DNA from 2 places in the Actinacidiphila reveromycinica genome. Region 2 is predicted to be linked to the other one. Evidence: riboswitches for the same ligand, from Rfam matches in the RefSeq annotation. Region 2 holds a riboswitch; the other holds the start of a gene.
The links. A riboswitch is a leader RNA that binds a small molecule or an ion and turns the genes downstream of it on or off. The one in region 2 is predicted to bind cobalamin.
Positions count from the first base shown of each region.

Region 1: linked by a shared signal. The riboswitch ahead of nicT (Nickel transporter NicT) and the one ahead of RVR_RS24405 (ribonucleoside-diphosphate reductase subunit alpha) in region 2 are both predicted to bind cobalamin.

Region 1 covers NZ_AP018365.1:2,838,463-2,846,255, forward strand. The annotation lists gene RVR_RS11650 (heavy metal translocating P-type ATPase) at 1-1,239, opposite strand, end outside; gene RVR_RS11655 (hypothetical protein) at 1,383-1,670, opposite strand; gene RVR_RS11660 (copper chaperone PCu(A)C) at 1,812-2,327, opposite strand; gene RVR_RS11665 (sigma-70 family RNA polymerase sigma factor) at 2,905-3,519, opposite strand; gene RVR_RS11670 (hypothetical protein) at 3,896-4,594, opposite strand; cobalamin riboswitch at 4,706-4,901, shown strand; gene nicT (Nickel transporter NicT) at 4,935-6,086, shown strand; gene RVR_RS11680 (alpha/beta fold hydrolase) at 6,100-6,894, opposite strand; gene RVR_RS11685 (phospholipase D-like domain-containing protein) at 7,177-7,793, opposite strand, start outside.
Region 2 covers NZ_AP018365.1:5,716,509-5,724,301, reverse strand. The annotation lists gene RVR_RS24430 (GntR family transcriptional regulator) at 1-687, shown strand, start outside; gene RVR_RS24425 (DUF3311 domain-containing protein) at 935-1,165, shown strand; gene mctP (monocarboxylate uptake permease MctP) at 1,162-2,802, shown strand; gene RVR_RS24415 (GlxA family transcriptional regulator) at 2,851-3,816, opposite strand; gene RVR_RS24410 (hypothetical protein) at 3,906-4,043, shown strand; cobalamin riboswitch at 4,214-4,364, shown strand; gene RVR_RS24405 (ribonucleoside-diphosphate reductase subunit alpha) at 4,533-7,121, shown strand; gene RVR_RS24400 (ribonucleotide-diphosphate reductase subunit beta) at 7,238-7,793, shown strand, end outside.

The DNA.
Region 1 (7,793 bases), 2.9 Mb from region 2:
GTCGATGTTCTGGAGCGACTCCAGCGCGCGGGCCCCGCCGACGAGGACACCCATCCGCGCGCCGCGCCCGGTCGCGGCCAGGAGCGCGGTCGGGGTGGCCAGGCCGAGCGCGCACGGGCACGCGACCACCAGGACCGCGACGCAGGCGGTGACCGCCGCCTGCGCGTCGGCGCCGGCACCCAGCCAGAACCCCAGGACCGCGACCGCGACGGCCAGCACCGCCGGGACGAACACCCCGGCGACGGCGTCGGCGAGGCGCTGCGCGCGGGCCTTGTCGGCCTGCGCGTCGGCGACCATCCGCGCGATCCGGGCCAGGCGCGTGTCGGCACCGACCGCCGTGGCGCGCACCAGCAGCAGCCCGCCCGCGTTGACCGCGCCGCCCACCGCCTCCGCGCCCGCCCCGACCTCGACCGGCTCGCTCTCACCGGTGATCAGGGACAGGTCCAGGGCGGAGACGCCCTCGACCACGGTGCCGTCGGTGGCGACGCGTTCACCGGGCCGCACCACGAACTCCTGCCCCACCCGCAGTTGCTGCAAGGGCACGGTGTGCTCGCCGGCCTCGTCGCGGACGGTTGCCTCCGCCACGGTGAGCCCTGCCAGGGCGGTCAGCGCGCTCCCGGTGGCGCGGCGGGCCCTGCCCTCCAGCAGCCGCCCGGCGAGCACCGCCAGCGGCACGCTGACCGCGCCTTCGAGGTAGACGTGCGTGCCCTCGTGGAGCATCGGCATCAAGGTGAACGGCATCCGGTAGTCGCCGCCGCCGGCGCCGCCCCACAGCAGCGCGTACGTCGACCAGCCCAGCGAGGCGGCCACGCCCAGCGAGACCAGGGTGTCCATGGTCGCGGTGGCGTGCCGCAGCCCCCGCAGCATGCGGGCGTGGAAGGGCCAGGCGCCCCAGGTCGCCACCGGCACCGCGAGCACGAAGCAGAGCCACTGCCAGCCGGCGAACTGCCAGGGCGGCACCATCGACAGGGCCAGGACCGGCAACGCTCCCGCCGCGACCAGCGCCACGCGCGACACCTCGTCGCGGCCCGCACCGGAGTCCGCCGCCGGTTCCGGCTCGCCCCTCAGCACCGAGGCTCCGTAGCCGGCCGCCTCGACGACACCCACCAACTCCTCGGGGGTGACGCTCCCGGGATGGCTGACCCGGGCGGTGTTCGTGGCCAGGTTGACGGTGGCGCGCACGCCCTCCAGCCGCGCGAGCCGCTTCTCCACCCGGCTGACGCACGCGGCGCAGGTCATGCCGGTGACGGCCAGGTCGGTCACGGCCGCGGTGCCTTTCGTGGTCGGGGTGATCGGGGTGGCCAGCGTGGTCGGGGTGGCCGCCGCCCCGGACTCCTGGGCTCCGGACTCCCGGACTGAGGTGGCTCCGCCCTGGTCCGTGCTCATCGCATCCCCGCCATGCCGTGCCCGCCGTCGTCCCCGCCCGAGCCGTCCGCCGCCGAGCCCCCGCCCATGGAACCGCCTCCCATGGAACCGGGAACGCCCACCGGGGCGGGGTGCATGCGCGGGTTGACCGGCCCGGCCGCCCGCCCGACCGACCAGGCGACGGCGAAGACGGCCACGAGGGCGACCAGGAAGGCAGCCAGCACCGCCCCCGGCGGTACTGGTCGGGACGGGGGAGCGGCGGAACCGGCGGAGGCGGTCGTCGGGACCGCCGATGTGGTGGGCACGGGAACTCCAGGAGAGGGGCGTGGGAACGTGCGGGATGACGCCGGGGAAGCCCCCTCCCGGAAGTCCCCCGGGGCAAGGCCCGTTCACGGGACGGAGGATTCGCGGGAGGCGGATTCGTGGTCGAAGGAGCCGACTTCCGGTCAGTCGCCGGGCCGGACGACGACGGCGTCCGTGGTGACCGTGCCGCTCCCGGTGAACTCCAGGGTCAGCCGGACATGTTGGCCGAGGCTCAGGTGCGGCGGGTCCGGCACCATGAGGTCGACGGTCTCGGGGGCCATCGTGAGCGCCTGGCCGGGACCGATCGTCACACCGTTCAACACCTCCATGTGGCCGGCGTGCGCGACGACCACCGTACGGGCGGGCATCGCCGCGCCCCACGGGGTACGCGCCCCGGTCAGCGTGTCGGCCGACCCGCCGCTGTTGCGCAGGTTCACGAACGCGGCCGTCGCGTCCGGCGACATCGGCAGCAGGATTCGCGCCCCACTGACGCGCATCACGGCGTCCGGAGCGCCCGCCGCACCGGACGCGGCGTACACCGCCAGCGCGAACAGCGCGAGCGCGGCGGCGCCGAGCGGAACGGCCGCGCCACGCAGGAGCGGTACGACCCGGCGGAGGGTGCGGGAGGCGCGCGCGGGCGCGCCGGGGCGGTACGTCACGTTCCAGTAGTCGGACCCGGCCCCGGTGGAGTTCCCGGCCGTTTCCCTTCACTTCCGCGCCGCCCGCGTGGCCGGCGGACCCGATCCCCCGCGACCACCGCGACGACCAGCCGGAGCGCCACGGCGACGACAGCTCCCACGGCCACTCCCCCGAACACCCCGGCCGAGCCGGCCAGACGGCCGCCGAGCCAGCCGTACCCGCCGGCCAGCACCGCAGTGCCGGCGAGCGTCAACGCCCGACCTCGCAGGTCACGTTCCCGCACGTCCCGTTCCCGCCGTTCCCATTCCCGCCGTTCCCGGCCCCGCCGGCCCCGACGGCCCCGACGGCGCCGGCACCGACGCCGTCCCGACGCGACCGGCTCCTCCCACGGCCAGAGGGGTTCCCCCGCCGCCGGGCGGCGTGACGGGGTGAACCGCCCGCCCGACCGGCGCGTCACCTTCGCGGAACCTGTCCGCCGGGCATCTCGCACCCCATACCGCCTCTCTCGTCGATCGGTTGCCCGTTGCGTGCCCGCGGGCAGGTGGGGGCGGGCCGCCAGGTCGGCGGCCCGCCCGTCGTCGGGACGCGGCGGAACCGTCAGGCCGCCGCGGCCGCCGCCTCGGGTTCGTCGGCGGCGACCAGCAGTGCGTGGACGTCCGCCCGGGCCCGCGCCACACGGGAGCGGACGGTGCCCACGGGGCACCCGGTGCGGGCGGCCGCTTCGGCGTACGGCAACTCCAGGAGCTGGGTGAGCACGAACGCCTCCCGGCGCCCGCGGTCCACCGTGCTCAGCAGGTCCAACAGGGCGACGCCCTCGTCGAAGCCGGGTCCGTGGGCGGGTTGCGCCCGCTCGGCCGCCTCCAGCCAGTCGTCCGTTGCCGACGTCCGGGGCCGCGCCGCGTCGTAGCGGTAGCGGTCGACCACCACACGGCGGGCGATGGACAGCAGCCAGGTGCGGGCGCAGGAGCGCCCGGCGAACCGCGGCAGGCCGGACAGCGCCCGCAGGTACGTCTCCTGGGTGAGGTCGTCGGCCCCGGAGAAGTCAGCGGTCAGGTGGGCGACGAAGCGCCGGACGTCGGCGCGGGTGGCCCGGACGAAGTGTTCGATCGCCTCCTCGTCGCCGCGGCCGGCGGCCAGGGCCCAGGCGGTCACCTGGGCGTCGTCACGTGCGACCGGCGGCCGGTCGCCCCGGGGGTTCCGGGCAGGGGTCATGTTCTCGGGTCCTTCGCTCGTGCGGGACCGGCCGTGATCACGGCACGCGGTCCCGCCGACGGGCGGCCCGCCCTTCGCGCGCGCCGCGGTCGTCGGACGCGGGACGTCGCGCACGGGACGTCGTACACGGAGGCGTCGTACACGGGGTGCCGTACACGGCGGCGTGCACGCGCTGGTGAGGACGCGCGGACCGGTGAAGGCGTACGCACACGAACGCGCTGACGCGGCGGCGTGGTGCCGGGCAGGCCGACGGGATCAGGGTCCGGTACGGTCCACGCGGTGCCGGGGCGGCGCGAAGCCGGCCGCGGGGGCAGCGGGACATACCGGCGCTGCGGCCGTCGGAGCGGCCGGACAACCGGCCGGTGGCGGGCGCCTGTCAGATCAGGACGACGAGCGGCGGCGGCCCGCGCCGCACCACCGCGTGCCTCAGCAGCACCTCGGCGGGCCGCAGAGGCGGCACGGTGCCGGCCCGCACGCGCGGCAGCGGCGGCAGCGTGATCCCGCACACCGCCAGGACGTACCGCAGCGGAGCGGCCAGTACCCAGGCCAGCGAGCGGATCATCCGGTGGAGGGCGACCTCGCCCCGCCACATCCACAGGCCGCACACCAGGGCGGCAGCGGCGTGCAGCAGGAGCATGCCCGGGGACCACTCGTGCATGGCCATGCCGCCGCCCGGCCCCGCCATGGACCCGGTGCCGCCCGGGCCCGGCGCGGCCATCCCCATGCCCGGCATGAACGGCATTGAAGGCATGGAAGGCATGGGGGGCATGGAGGACGTGGCGGGCATCGCCGGGTCGGGCACGGCCGAGGGAGCGGCGCCGACCCACTGCCCGAGCAGGAAGACGCAGTGGAGCCCCAACTGCGTGGCCAGGCTGCCGCCGAGGATCACCGGCGCGCCGCGCCGCCTCCCGAAGGCCCACCACGCGAGGGCGGTGACCCCGGCGAACGCGTACAGCAGAGCCCAGACCGGGACCCCGGCGCCGGACATCATCGCGTGGCCGAGGCCGCTCATCGCCGTGCACACGGCCGCGAACACGGCTGAGCGCACAAGGCGGAGGGCGGGCATCCGGGCCATGGCGACATCGTGCCAGCCGTCGGCGCCCGTGACGTCACCGGGGCACGCGGTCCCGACCGCCGCGCGCACCGGGCCCGTTGAGACCCCGTTGCAGTCGGCTGACGTGTGCATCTACGCTGGCCGGGCCGTGGTGCTCGGGAAACCGGTGGGAAACCGGTGCGGCCCTCGCCACTGTGATCGGGAAGTCACCGTGCTCGTTCCGCCCCGCAGGGGGTGGACGCCACTGGCCGTTTCGGCGGCTGGGAAGGCGGAGGACGGCGACGTCGGACCCGTAAGCCAGGAGACCGGCCACGGCACGCACGACGAACTGTCCACGAGGTGCTGGAGAGGCTGCCCCGGTATGACCCTGCCCGAAAACCCGCCGTCGCCCGCCGGACCGCCCGCGGGGACGCCCTCCCCCGGGCCCGTCGCCCACCGATTCGCACGCGCCGACTGGATACGCACCGGCGTGCTGCTGGCCGCGATCGCCGCCCTGCACGCCGCGGCGTTCGCCATCCTGGTGATGATGGTCGCGCCGCACCACTACACCGTCGGCAAGCAGGCGTTCGGCGTCGGGCTGGGGGTCACGGCCTACACCCTCGGCATGCGGCACGCCTTCGACGCCGACCACATCGCCGCGATCGACAACACCACGCGCAAGCTGATGGCCGACGGGCAGCGCCCCGTCTCGGTCGGCTTCTGGTTCGCCCTCGGCCACTCCTCGATCGTCGTCGCCATGGCCGGCATGATCGCCGGCGGCGCCAAGATCGCCGGCACCCTGATGAACGAGGACTCCGAGACGCACGTCACCCTCGGCGTCATCAGCACCAGCGTCTCGGGGACTTTCCTCTACCTCATCGCCGCCCTCAACCTCGTCGCCCTGCTGGGCATCTACCGGGTGTTCAAGGAGATGCGCGCGGGCAACTTCGACGAGCACGAGCTGGAGAAGCACCTGGACAGCCGGGGCTTCATGAACCGCCTGCTCGGCCGACTCACCAAGTCGATCCGCCACCCCGGCCAGATGTACCCGGTCGGCGTCCTGTTCGGCCTCGGCTTCGACACCGCCACCGAGGTCACCCTCATGGTGATGGCGGGTTCCGGCGCCGCCTCCGGCCTGCCCTGGTACGCGGTGCTGTGCCTGCCGCTGCTGTTCGCCGCCGGCATGAGCCTGTTCGACACCCTCGACGGCACCTTCATGAACTTCGCGTACCACTGGGCGTTCTCCAACCCGGTCCGCAAGGTCTACTACAACCTCACGATCACCGGCCTGTCCATCGCCGTGGCCTTCGTCATCGGCACCATCGAACTCGTCGGCGTCCTGCACGACAACGCCGGCTTCACCAACGGCGCCACCGACTGGATCTCCGGTATCAGCCTGGACAACGTCGGCTACGTCATCGTCGGCCTGTTCGTCGTGGTCTGGGCCTGCGCCCTGGCCTACTGGCGGTTCGCGAAGGTCGAGCGCCGCTGGGGCGCCGCGGCACGCGCCGGCTCGGGCGGGATGTCGTCCTAGTCCCGCGGGGCCGTCACCGGGCGAGGAAGTCGATCACCGCCGGCAGCGCCTCGGGGTCCTGGAACGGGAAGATGTGCCCGCCCTCGAAGACCCGCAACTCGGCGCCCGGTATCGCCCGGGCCACCGCCTCGCTGTTGGCGACCGGCGCGATGCCGTCGTAGCGCCCGGCGGCGACCAGCGTCGGGCAGGTGACGGCCGGGAGCCGGTCGTACACGTCGTGCGCGGCGCGGGCCCGGAGTTGGAGTTCCTCTCCCAGCCGCACCGCGGCCGGCTTGCCGGCCGCCAGCCGCCCGCGCATCGACTCGACCACCGCGCGGTCGCCGGGGCGGGAGGCCAGCCACTCCGCGGTGAAGCGGGTGTCAAGGATGCCCGCGTACCGGGCCTGCCGCTCCTCCAGAGGGAGTTCGCCCAGCGTGTGCAGCGGGTACGAGGAGCCGCCGGGTCCCCCGGACGAGGTGCACAGCAGCGCCATCCGCTCGATCCGTTCCGGCCGGGTGACGGCCAGTTCCTGGGCGACCATCCCGCCGAAGCTGATCCCGAACACGCGGAAGGACGGCCAGCCGAGGTGGTCGGCGAGCGCCGCCGCGTCCGCGGCGAGGTCGGCCATGGCGTACGGCCCGGAGGCGGCCGCGGACCGGCCGATGCCGCGCTGGTCGAAGGCGGCGACCTCGAAGCGGCCGGCCAGGCGCAGGAGCAGGGGGGCGGCCTCGACGAGCGTCCCGCCGGACCCGTTGAGGAACAGCAAACGCGGTCCCGTGCCCGTCACCTGGTAGGTGAGGGCGGTTCCGTCGAGGTCGGCGGTGGCCATCCGATCAGCTCCTTGTCCGGTGCGTCCGCTTGCACGTCGTACCGCGCCGCGTGGTGTCGCGCCGCGCCGCGCCGTAGCGTGTCGCGCCGTACCGTGTCGATCCGCGGTGCTCGGGAATTCTCGCGCACGGCGGGGTCGCGCGGGGCGCGCGAGCGGTATCCGGCGGGCGGGCGGCCCTCCCGCCCGGCCGCCCGCGACGCCGTTCGGGAGTGCCGCCACAGGAGGGGGTCGCTACGGGATGCGGCCGCTGTGGGAGGGGTCGGCAGCCTGCGGCCCGCCGGATCAGGACCAGGCGGTGCCGCCCGCGTAGTCGGAGGCGAGTGCCGTGTTGATCCCGGAGATGATCGGCGCCGAGGTGGTGATGAAGCCCAACTCGCGGTTCTTGTTGAGCGAGGCGCTGGAGAAGTTCTGCGAGCCGACGTCGACCGTGGCGGCGCTGGTGCCGTAGTCCGCGACGATCGCCTTCGCGTGGATGTAGAGCGACGCGGTGTAGGCGTAGGTGCGCACGTGGACGCCGGCGGCGGTGAGGGCGTCGAACTCGTCGGCGTACTCGTTGTCGTCGTTGGTCATGGTGACCTCGACGTTCACCCCGCGCTTGGCGGCGTTCTCCAACGCGGTGGTGACGGTCGCGTAGCCCATCTCCTCGTTCTCCACCGAGAGGCTGGCGGTGGCGCCGTTGATGATCGCCAGGATCTTCGACTGGGCGTCGGTGGGGCTCCACACCAGGTGGTCGCCGTCGGTGGGGGTGATGGCGGTGCCGGCGTAGTCGGCCGCGAACACCTTCTCTATCGCCTTGACGTCGAGGGAGTTGTTCTCGATGACGGCGAAGTCACGGCTGGTGGAGTAGTACTGGCTGGTCAGATTGCCGCTCATGATGGCGGTGGTGGCGTCGTCCACCG
Region 2 (7,793 bases):
CTCAAGCGCCATCTCCTGGACATCACCCAGACCATGCCGCCCGGTTCCCCGGTACCGCCGGAGCGCACCCTCGCCACCGAGTTCGACACCTCCCGTACCACCGTGCGCCAGGCGCTCCAGGAGCTGGTGGTCGAGGGCCGGCTGGAGCGCATCCAGGGCAAGGGCACCTTCGTGGCCAAGCCGAAGGTCTCCCAGGCACTGCAACTGACCTCGTACACCGAGGACATGCGCGCCCAGGGGCTGGAACCGACCTCGCAGCTCCTGGACATCGGGTACATCACCGCCGACGACCGGCTGGCCGGCCTGCTCGACATGAAGGCCGGCGGCCGGGTGCTGCGGATCGAGCGGCTGCGGCTGGCCAACAGCGAGCCGATGGCGATCGAGACCACCCACCTGTCCGCCAAGCGCTTCCCGGCGCTGCGCCGCAGCCTGGCGAAGTACACCTCGCTCTACACCGCGCTCGCCGAGGTCTACGACGTGCGGCTGGCCCGGGCCGAGGAGACCATCGAGACCTCGCTCGCCACCCCGCGCGAGGCGGGGCTGCTGAGCACCGACGTCGGGCTGCCGATGCTGATGCTCTCCCGGCACTCCGTGGACACCACGGGCGAACCGGTGGAGTGGGTGCGGTCGGTGTACCGCGGCGACAGGTACAAATTCGTGGCACGGCTCAACCGCCCGACGGACTGAGCCGGCGGACGAGCCCGCACCGAGCCCCCTGCCGTACCGCCACCGCCGGTCCGCGGCGGCCTCCGCCCGCGCGCGGGCCGCTCCGCCCCTCGCCCGTACGGTGGATATCGGCACAGGTAGTGACGCCTGTCACCTCCCTCCCATAGATTCCTGCGCACCGCAATGATCGCTCTAGGGGACGGGAGCACCAACTGTGCCGACTGCGCCGACACACGTACCACCACCGCGCCGGCCGGCGGACGGACCACTGCCGGTGGTCACGCCCGCGCGGGTGGTGGCCGGAATCTGCCTGCTCATTCCGCTCGTCAGCACCCTGTGGGTCAGCACCTACTCGCGGCTGACCCCGACCTTCATCGGGATGCCGTTCTTCTACTGGTACCAGCTCGCCTGGGTGCCGGTGTCGGCGGCGCTCACCTACACCGCGTACGTGCTGGTCCGGCGGGACGCGCGCAGCCGCAAGGGGGGTGCCGGCAAGTGAACGACCACGTCGACGGGGTGGCGCTCGGCGTCCTCGTCTTCTTCTTCCTCGCCGTCACGGTGATGGGCTTCCTGGCCGCCCGCTGGCGCCGCGCGGACAACGCGCTGCACCTGGACGAGTGGGGGTTGGGCGGCCGCAGCTTCGGCACCTGGGTGACCTGGTTCCTGCTGGGCGGCGACCTGTACACCGCGTACACCTTCGTGGCCGTGCCGGCCGCCATCTACACCGCCGGCGCGTCCGGCTTCTTCGCGGTGCCGTACACGATCATCGCCTACCCGCTGGTCTTCCTCTTCCTGCCGCGGCTGTGGTCGGTCTCGCGCCGCCACGGCTACGTGACCTCCTCGGACTTCATCCGCGGGCGGTTCGGCTCCAAGAGCCTGTCGGTGGCCGTCGCGCTCACCGGCATCCTGGCCACGATGCCGTACATCGCGCTCCAACTCGTCGGCATCCAGGCCGTGCTGGACGTGGTGGGGATCGGCGGCAGCGACTCGACGAACTGGTTCGTCAAGGACCTGCCGCTGCTGATCGCCTTCGGCGTGCTCGCCGCCTACACCTACTCCTCCGGGCTGCGCGCGCCCGCGCTGATCGCCTTCGTCAAGGACGCGCTGATCTACATCGTGATCGCGGTGGCGATCATCTACATCCCGTACAAGCTCGGCGGGTTCGACGACATCTTCCACAAGGCGAGCGCCGCCTACGCGGTGAAGAACCCCGCCACCGGCAAGCCGCGCGGGTCGCTCACCGTCGCCCCGCAGGCCCAGTGGGCCTACGCCACCCTCGCGTTGGGCTCCGCGATGGCCCTGTTCCTCTACCCGCACTCGGTGACCGCGGTGCTCTCCGGCAAGAGCCGGACGGTGATCCAGCGCAACACCGCGATCCTGCCGCTGTACTCCCTGATGCTGGGGCTGCTGGCGATGCTCGGCTTCATGGCGGTCGCCGACGGCGTCGGCAAGAACGTCAAGGGCTACAACCCCCAACTCGCCATCCCGCAGCTCTTCGAGAACATCTTCCCGAGCTGGTTCACCGGCGTCGCCTTCGCCGCGATCGCGATCGGCGCGCTGGTGCCCGCCGCGATCATGTCCATCGCCGCGGCCAACCTGTTCACCCGCAACATCTACAAGGACCTGATCCGCCCGAACGCCACCGCCGAGGAGGAGACCCGCGTCTCCAAGCTGGCCTCGCTGGTGGTGAAGGTCGGCGCCCTGGTCTTCGTGCTGTCGATGGACAAGACCGTGGCGATCAACTTCCAGTTGCTGGGCGGGATCTGGATCCTCCAGACGGTGCCCGCGATCGTCGGCGGCCTGTTCACCCGCTGGTTCCACCGCTGGGCGCTGCTGGCCGGCTGGGCGGTGGGCATGGCCTACGGCACCTGGAAGGCGTACGAGCAGTCCAGCCCCGCGCAGTCGCACTTCGGCGGCAACTCCGACACGATCCCGGGCATCGGGAGGATCGGGTACATCGGGCTCACCGCCTTCGTGCTCAACCTGGCCGTGGCCGTCGTGCTCACGCTGGTGCTGCGCGCGGTGAAGGCGCCCGCGGGCACCGACGAGACGGTCCTCGCGGACTACACCGCGGAGCCCGGCGAGCCGGGCGAACCCGAGCTGCCCCTGGCCCCGACGCCCGCTCCGTCCACGTAGGCGCCCCGCCTCCGGCCGGCGCGTGGCGGGTCCACCGCCGGCGGGAGGCTACGCCACGGGGCTGGGCGCGCGGAACGTCCGCCGGTACGCCTGCGGGGTGGTGCCGGTCCAGCGGACGAAGTGGTGCCGCAGGGTGGCCGCGTTGCCGAACCCGGCGCGCACCGCGACGGAGTCGACCGTGACGTCCGTCCCCTCCAGCAGTTCCCGGGCGAGCAGCACCCGCTGCCCGAGCAGCCAGCGGTAGGGCGTGGTCCCGGTCTCCTGCTGGAAGCGCCGGGCGAAGGTGCGGGGCGACATGTGGGCGCGCGCGGCCAGTTCCTCGACGGTCACCTCGCGGTCCAGGTGCCGCTCCATCCAGGAGAGCACCCCGGCGACGGTGTCGCTCTGCGCCCGGGGCAGCGGCCGGTCCACGTACTGCGCCTGGCCGCCCTCGCGGTGCGGGGGGACCACCATGCGCCGGGCGATGCCGTTGGCGACCGCGCTGCCCTGCTCCTTGCGGACGAGGTGCAGGCAGGCGTCGATCCCCGCCGCGGTGCCGGCCGAGGTGACCACGCCCCGGTCGTCGACGTAGAGCACGTCGGCCTCGACCCTGGCCTGCGGGTGGCGCCGCGCCAGCAGGTCGGCGTGCCGCCAGTGCGCCGCGCACCGCCGACCGTCCAGCAGCCCGGCCGCGCCCAGCGCGAACACCCCCGAGCACACGCTCACCACCGTCGCGCCGCGCTCGACCGCGCGGTTCAGCGCGTCCGTCATCGGCCGCGGGAAGTCGCGGTCGACGTACGCGTCGCCGGCCGGCACCGCGACCAGGTCCGCCTCCTCCAGCCGGTCCAGGTCCTGCGAGACCACCATCTCGAACCCGGCGTGCGTCCGCACCCGCGGGCCCTCCGCCGAGACCACCGCGAAGTCGTACCGCGGCAGTCCCTCGTCGCTGCGGTCCAGCCCGAAGACCTCGCAGACGACCCCGAGTTCGAAGGGGTGCACGCCGTCCAGGATCACCGTCGCCACGTTCTCCAGCATGGTGACCACCCTGCCACTTGGCAGGATGTTTCGGTAGTACGGCAGCACTGCCACTGTTCGGCGGTAAGCGGCGTGGCGACCATGGACCCATGACCGTTCTCCTCGACATCGCCGCCCTCCTCGCCCTCGTCCTCGCCCTCACCTTCGTCCCCGTCCTCGGGCTCCGCCACGAGGCGAAGATCACCCGGGAGCTGAAGGAGGCGGACCGCGAGCGCGCCCGACTCTGAGCCCGCGCCGGAGCCGGCCGCCCGCACGCCGCCGGCCGGCCACCCGCCCGGCCCGGCCCGGCCCGGCCACCCGCCCGGCCCGGCCCGGCGGCCCGGCCCGGCGGCCCGGAACGCTCTACCCCACACCGCCTGCAACCCTCACCAAAACTGACAGCACGACACAACATGTGGTGTCGTCTTCGACAGACGGCACCACATGTATGCTCAACCTCGTTGCCGCAGGGGAAGCCGGTGCGAATCCGGCGCTGCCCCGCAACGGTGAACGGACGCGCGTCCAGCGCGCCGTACAGCCCGATCGCCTGCCGGCCGCCACGTCCGCGCGCACTCGCGCGCGGGGGTGCCTCCCGAGCCTGCCCGGCTCGACGGGAGGGACCGTCCGGGCCTCGTGGACTGGGCCGACGGACGCACGGCGGCGTGCCGTAGAACGCCCCGCCCTGCCTCCCGTCGCCCTCCGCGCGGCCGCCGCCGCGTACGAGGGAGAGCTCCACCGTGACCACCGCGCCCACCGCACCCGCGCCGACCGCCGACACCTCCCCGGCGGCCCCCGCCGCTGCCGCCGGCCGGCCCCCGGCGCCGGAACCCGCGCCTCCCGGCCGGGCCCCGGTGCCGGAGCCCGCGGACAGCGCAGGCGCCGAACTGCTGCGCACCCTGGTCGCGTTGACCGCCGACCTGCCCGACGCCGACCCCGGCCGGGTCACCGCCGCCGCGCTGCGCGGCCGCAGCGCCGGCGCCGGGCGGGCCGAACTGCGCACCCTCGCCACCGACGCGGCCGCCGGGCTGATCTCCGAGGACCCGGCGTACTCCCGGCTCGCCGCCCGCCTGCTGAGCGCGGCCGTCACCGAGGAGGCCGCCGGCCAGGGCGCGGTCCGCTTCACCGAGTCCGTCGCGGTCGGCCACCGCGAGGGCCTGATCGGCGACCGCACCGCCGCCTTCGCGGCCGCCCACGCCGACCGGCTGGACGCGCTGGTGGAACAGGCGCTCGCCGACGGCGCCGACGACCGCTTCGGCTACTTCGGCCTGCGCACGCTGCACAGCCGCTACCTGCTGCGCCACCCGATCACCCGCCAGGTGATCGAGACCCCGCAGCACTTCATGCTCCGGGTCGCCTGCGGCCTCGCCGACGACGACGGCACCGCCGCCGGCGGCCCGGCCGCGGCCGGCGACCGCGTGGTGGAGGAGGTCGCCGAGCTGTACCGGCTGATGAGCGCGCTGGAGTACCTGCCCAGTTCGCCCACCCTCTTCAACTCCGGCACCCGCCACCCGCAGATGTCCTCCTGCTACCTGCTGGACTCCCCGCGGGACCAGTTGGACTCCATCTACGACCGCTACCACCAGGTGGCCCGCCTGTCGAAGCACGCCGGCGGCATCGGCATCCCCTACTCCCGGGTGCGGGCCCGCGGTTCGCTGATCCGCGGCACCAACGGGCACTCCAACGGCATCGTGCCGTTCCTGAAGACCCTCGACGCCTCGGTGGCCGCGGTGAACCAGGGCGGCCGCCGCAAGGGCGCCGCCGCGGTCTACCTGGAGACCTGGCACGCCGACATCGAGGAGTTCCTCGAACTGCGGGACAACACCGGCGAGGACGCCCGCCGCACCCACAACCTGAACCTCGCGCACTGGGTGCCGGACGAGTTCATGCGCCGGGTCGACGCCGACGCGCAGTGGTCGCTCTTCTCCCCCGCCGACGTCCCCGAGCTGGTCGACCTGTGGGGCGACGACTTCGACGCCGCCTACCGCCGCGCGGAAGCGGCCGGCCTGGCCCGCCGCACCATCGCGGCGCGCGAGCTGTACGGCCGGATGATGCGCACCCTCGCGCAGACCGGCAACGGCTGGATGACCTTCAAGGACGCCGCCAACCGCACCGCGAACCAGACCGCCCGCCCGGGCAGGACCGTGCACTCCTCCAACCTGTGCACCGAGATCCTGGAGGTCTCCGACGACTCCGAGACGGCGGTGTGCAACCTGGGGTCGGTGAACCTGGGCGCGTTCGTGACCGCCCCGCGGGAGCGGGAGGACGGCGACGCCGCACACGGCGGCCTCGACCGCGCGATCGACTGGGAGCGGCTGGACCGCACCGTGCGCACCGCGGTCACCTTCCTCGACCGGGTGGTCGACGTCAACTACTACCCGACCGAGCAGGCCGGCCGGTCCAACTCCCGCTGGCGGCCGGTGGGCCTGGGGGTCATGGGCCTGCAGGACGTCTTCTTCCGGCTGGGGCTCCCGTTCGGCTCCGAGGCCGCCCGCACCCTGTCCACGAGGATCGCCGAGCGGATCATGCTGGCCGCGTACGAGGCGTCCTGCGACCTCGCCGAGCGCGGCGGCCCGCTGCCGGCGTGGGACCAGACCCGTACCTCCGACGGCGTGCTGCACCCCGACCACTTCGGCGCCACCCCGCACTGGCCGGACCGCTGGGCCGCGCTGCGCGCCCGGATCGCCGCCACCGGCCTGCGCAACTCGCTGCTGCTCGCGATCGCGCCGACCGCGACGATCGCCTCCATCGCCGGCGTCTACGAGTGCATCGAGCCGCAGGTGTCGAACCTCTTCAAGCGCGAGACGCTCTCCGGGGAGTTCCTCCAGGTCAACTCCTACCTGGTGGCCGACCTCAAGCGGCTGGGCCTGTGGGACGCGCGGACCCGCGAGGCGCTGCGGGAGTCCAACGGCTCGGTGCAGGGCCTGGAGTGGATTCCGGAGCAGGTGCGCGAGCTGTACCGCACCGCGTGGGAGCTGCCCCAGCGCGCCCTGATCGACCTGGCCGCCGACCGCACTCCCTACCTCGACCAGAGCCAGTCGCTGAACCTGTTCCTGGAGACGCCGACGATCGGCAAGCTCAGCTCGATGTACGCGTACGCGTGGAAGCGCGGCCTGAAGACCACGTACTACCTGCGGTCGCGGCCGGCGACCCGGATCGCGCGCGCGGCGTCCACGGCCGCGTCCTCGGCCGCGTCCCCCGCGGCGGCGGCCGGGACCGCCGCGCGCACCCCCGGGGCGCCCGCCCCGGCCGCAGTCCCGGCGACCGCCGACGCCGACGCGATCGCCTGCTCCCTGGAGAACCCCGAGTCCTGCGAGGCATGCCAGTAATGACCACCCACACCGCCGCGAGCACCGAGAGCACCGCGACCACCGAGCGCACCGCGACCGCCGAGAGCACCGTGAAGAACCTGCTCGACCCGGGCTTCGAACTGACCCTGCGCCCGATGCGCTACCCCGACTTCTACGAGCGCTACCGCGACGCCATCAAGAACACCTGGACCGTCGAGGAGGTGGACCTCCACTCCGACGTCGCCGACCTCGCCAAGCTGTCCCCGGCCGAACAGCACCTGATCGGGCGGCTGGTGGCCTTCTTCGCCACCGGCGACTCCATCGTGGCCAACAACCTGGTGCTCACCCTCTACAAGCACATCAACTCCCCCGAGGCGCGGCTGTACCTGTCCCGCCAGCTCTTCGAGGAGGCCGTCCACGTCCAGTTCTACCTGACCCTGCTGGACACCTACCTGCCCGACCCGGACGACCGGGCCGCCGCGTTCGCCGCCGTCGAGAACATCCCCTCCATCCGCGAGAAGGCGCAGTTCTGCTTCCGCTGGATGGACTCCGTGGAGACCGTCGACCGGCTCGCGGACCGCGACGACCGGCGCCGTTTCCTGCTCAACCTGATCTGCTTCGCCGCCTGCATCGAGGGGCTGTTCTTCTACGGCGCCTTCGCCTACGTCTACTGGTTCCGCTCGCGCGGCCTGCTGCACGGCCTGGCCACCG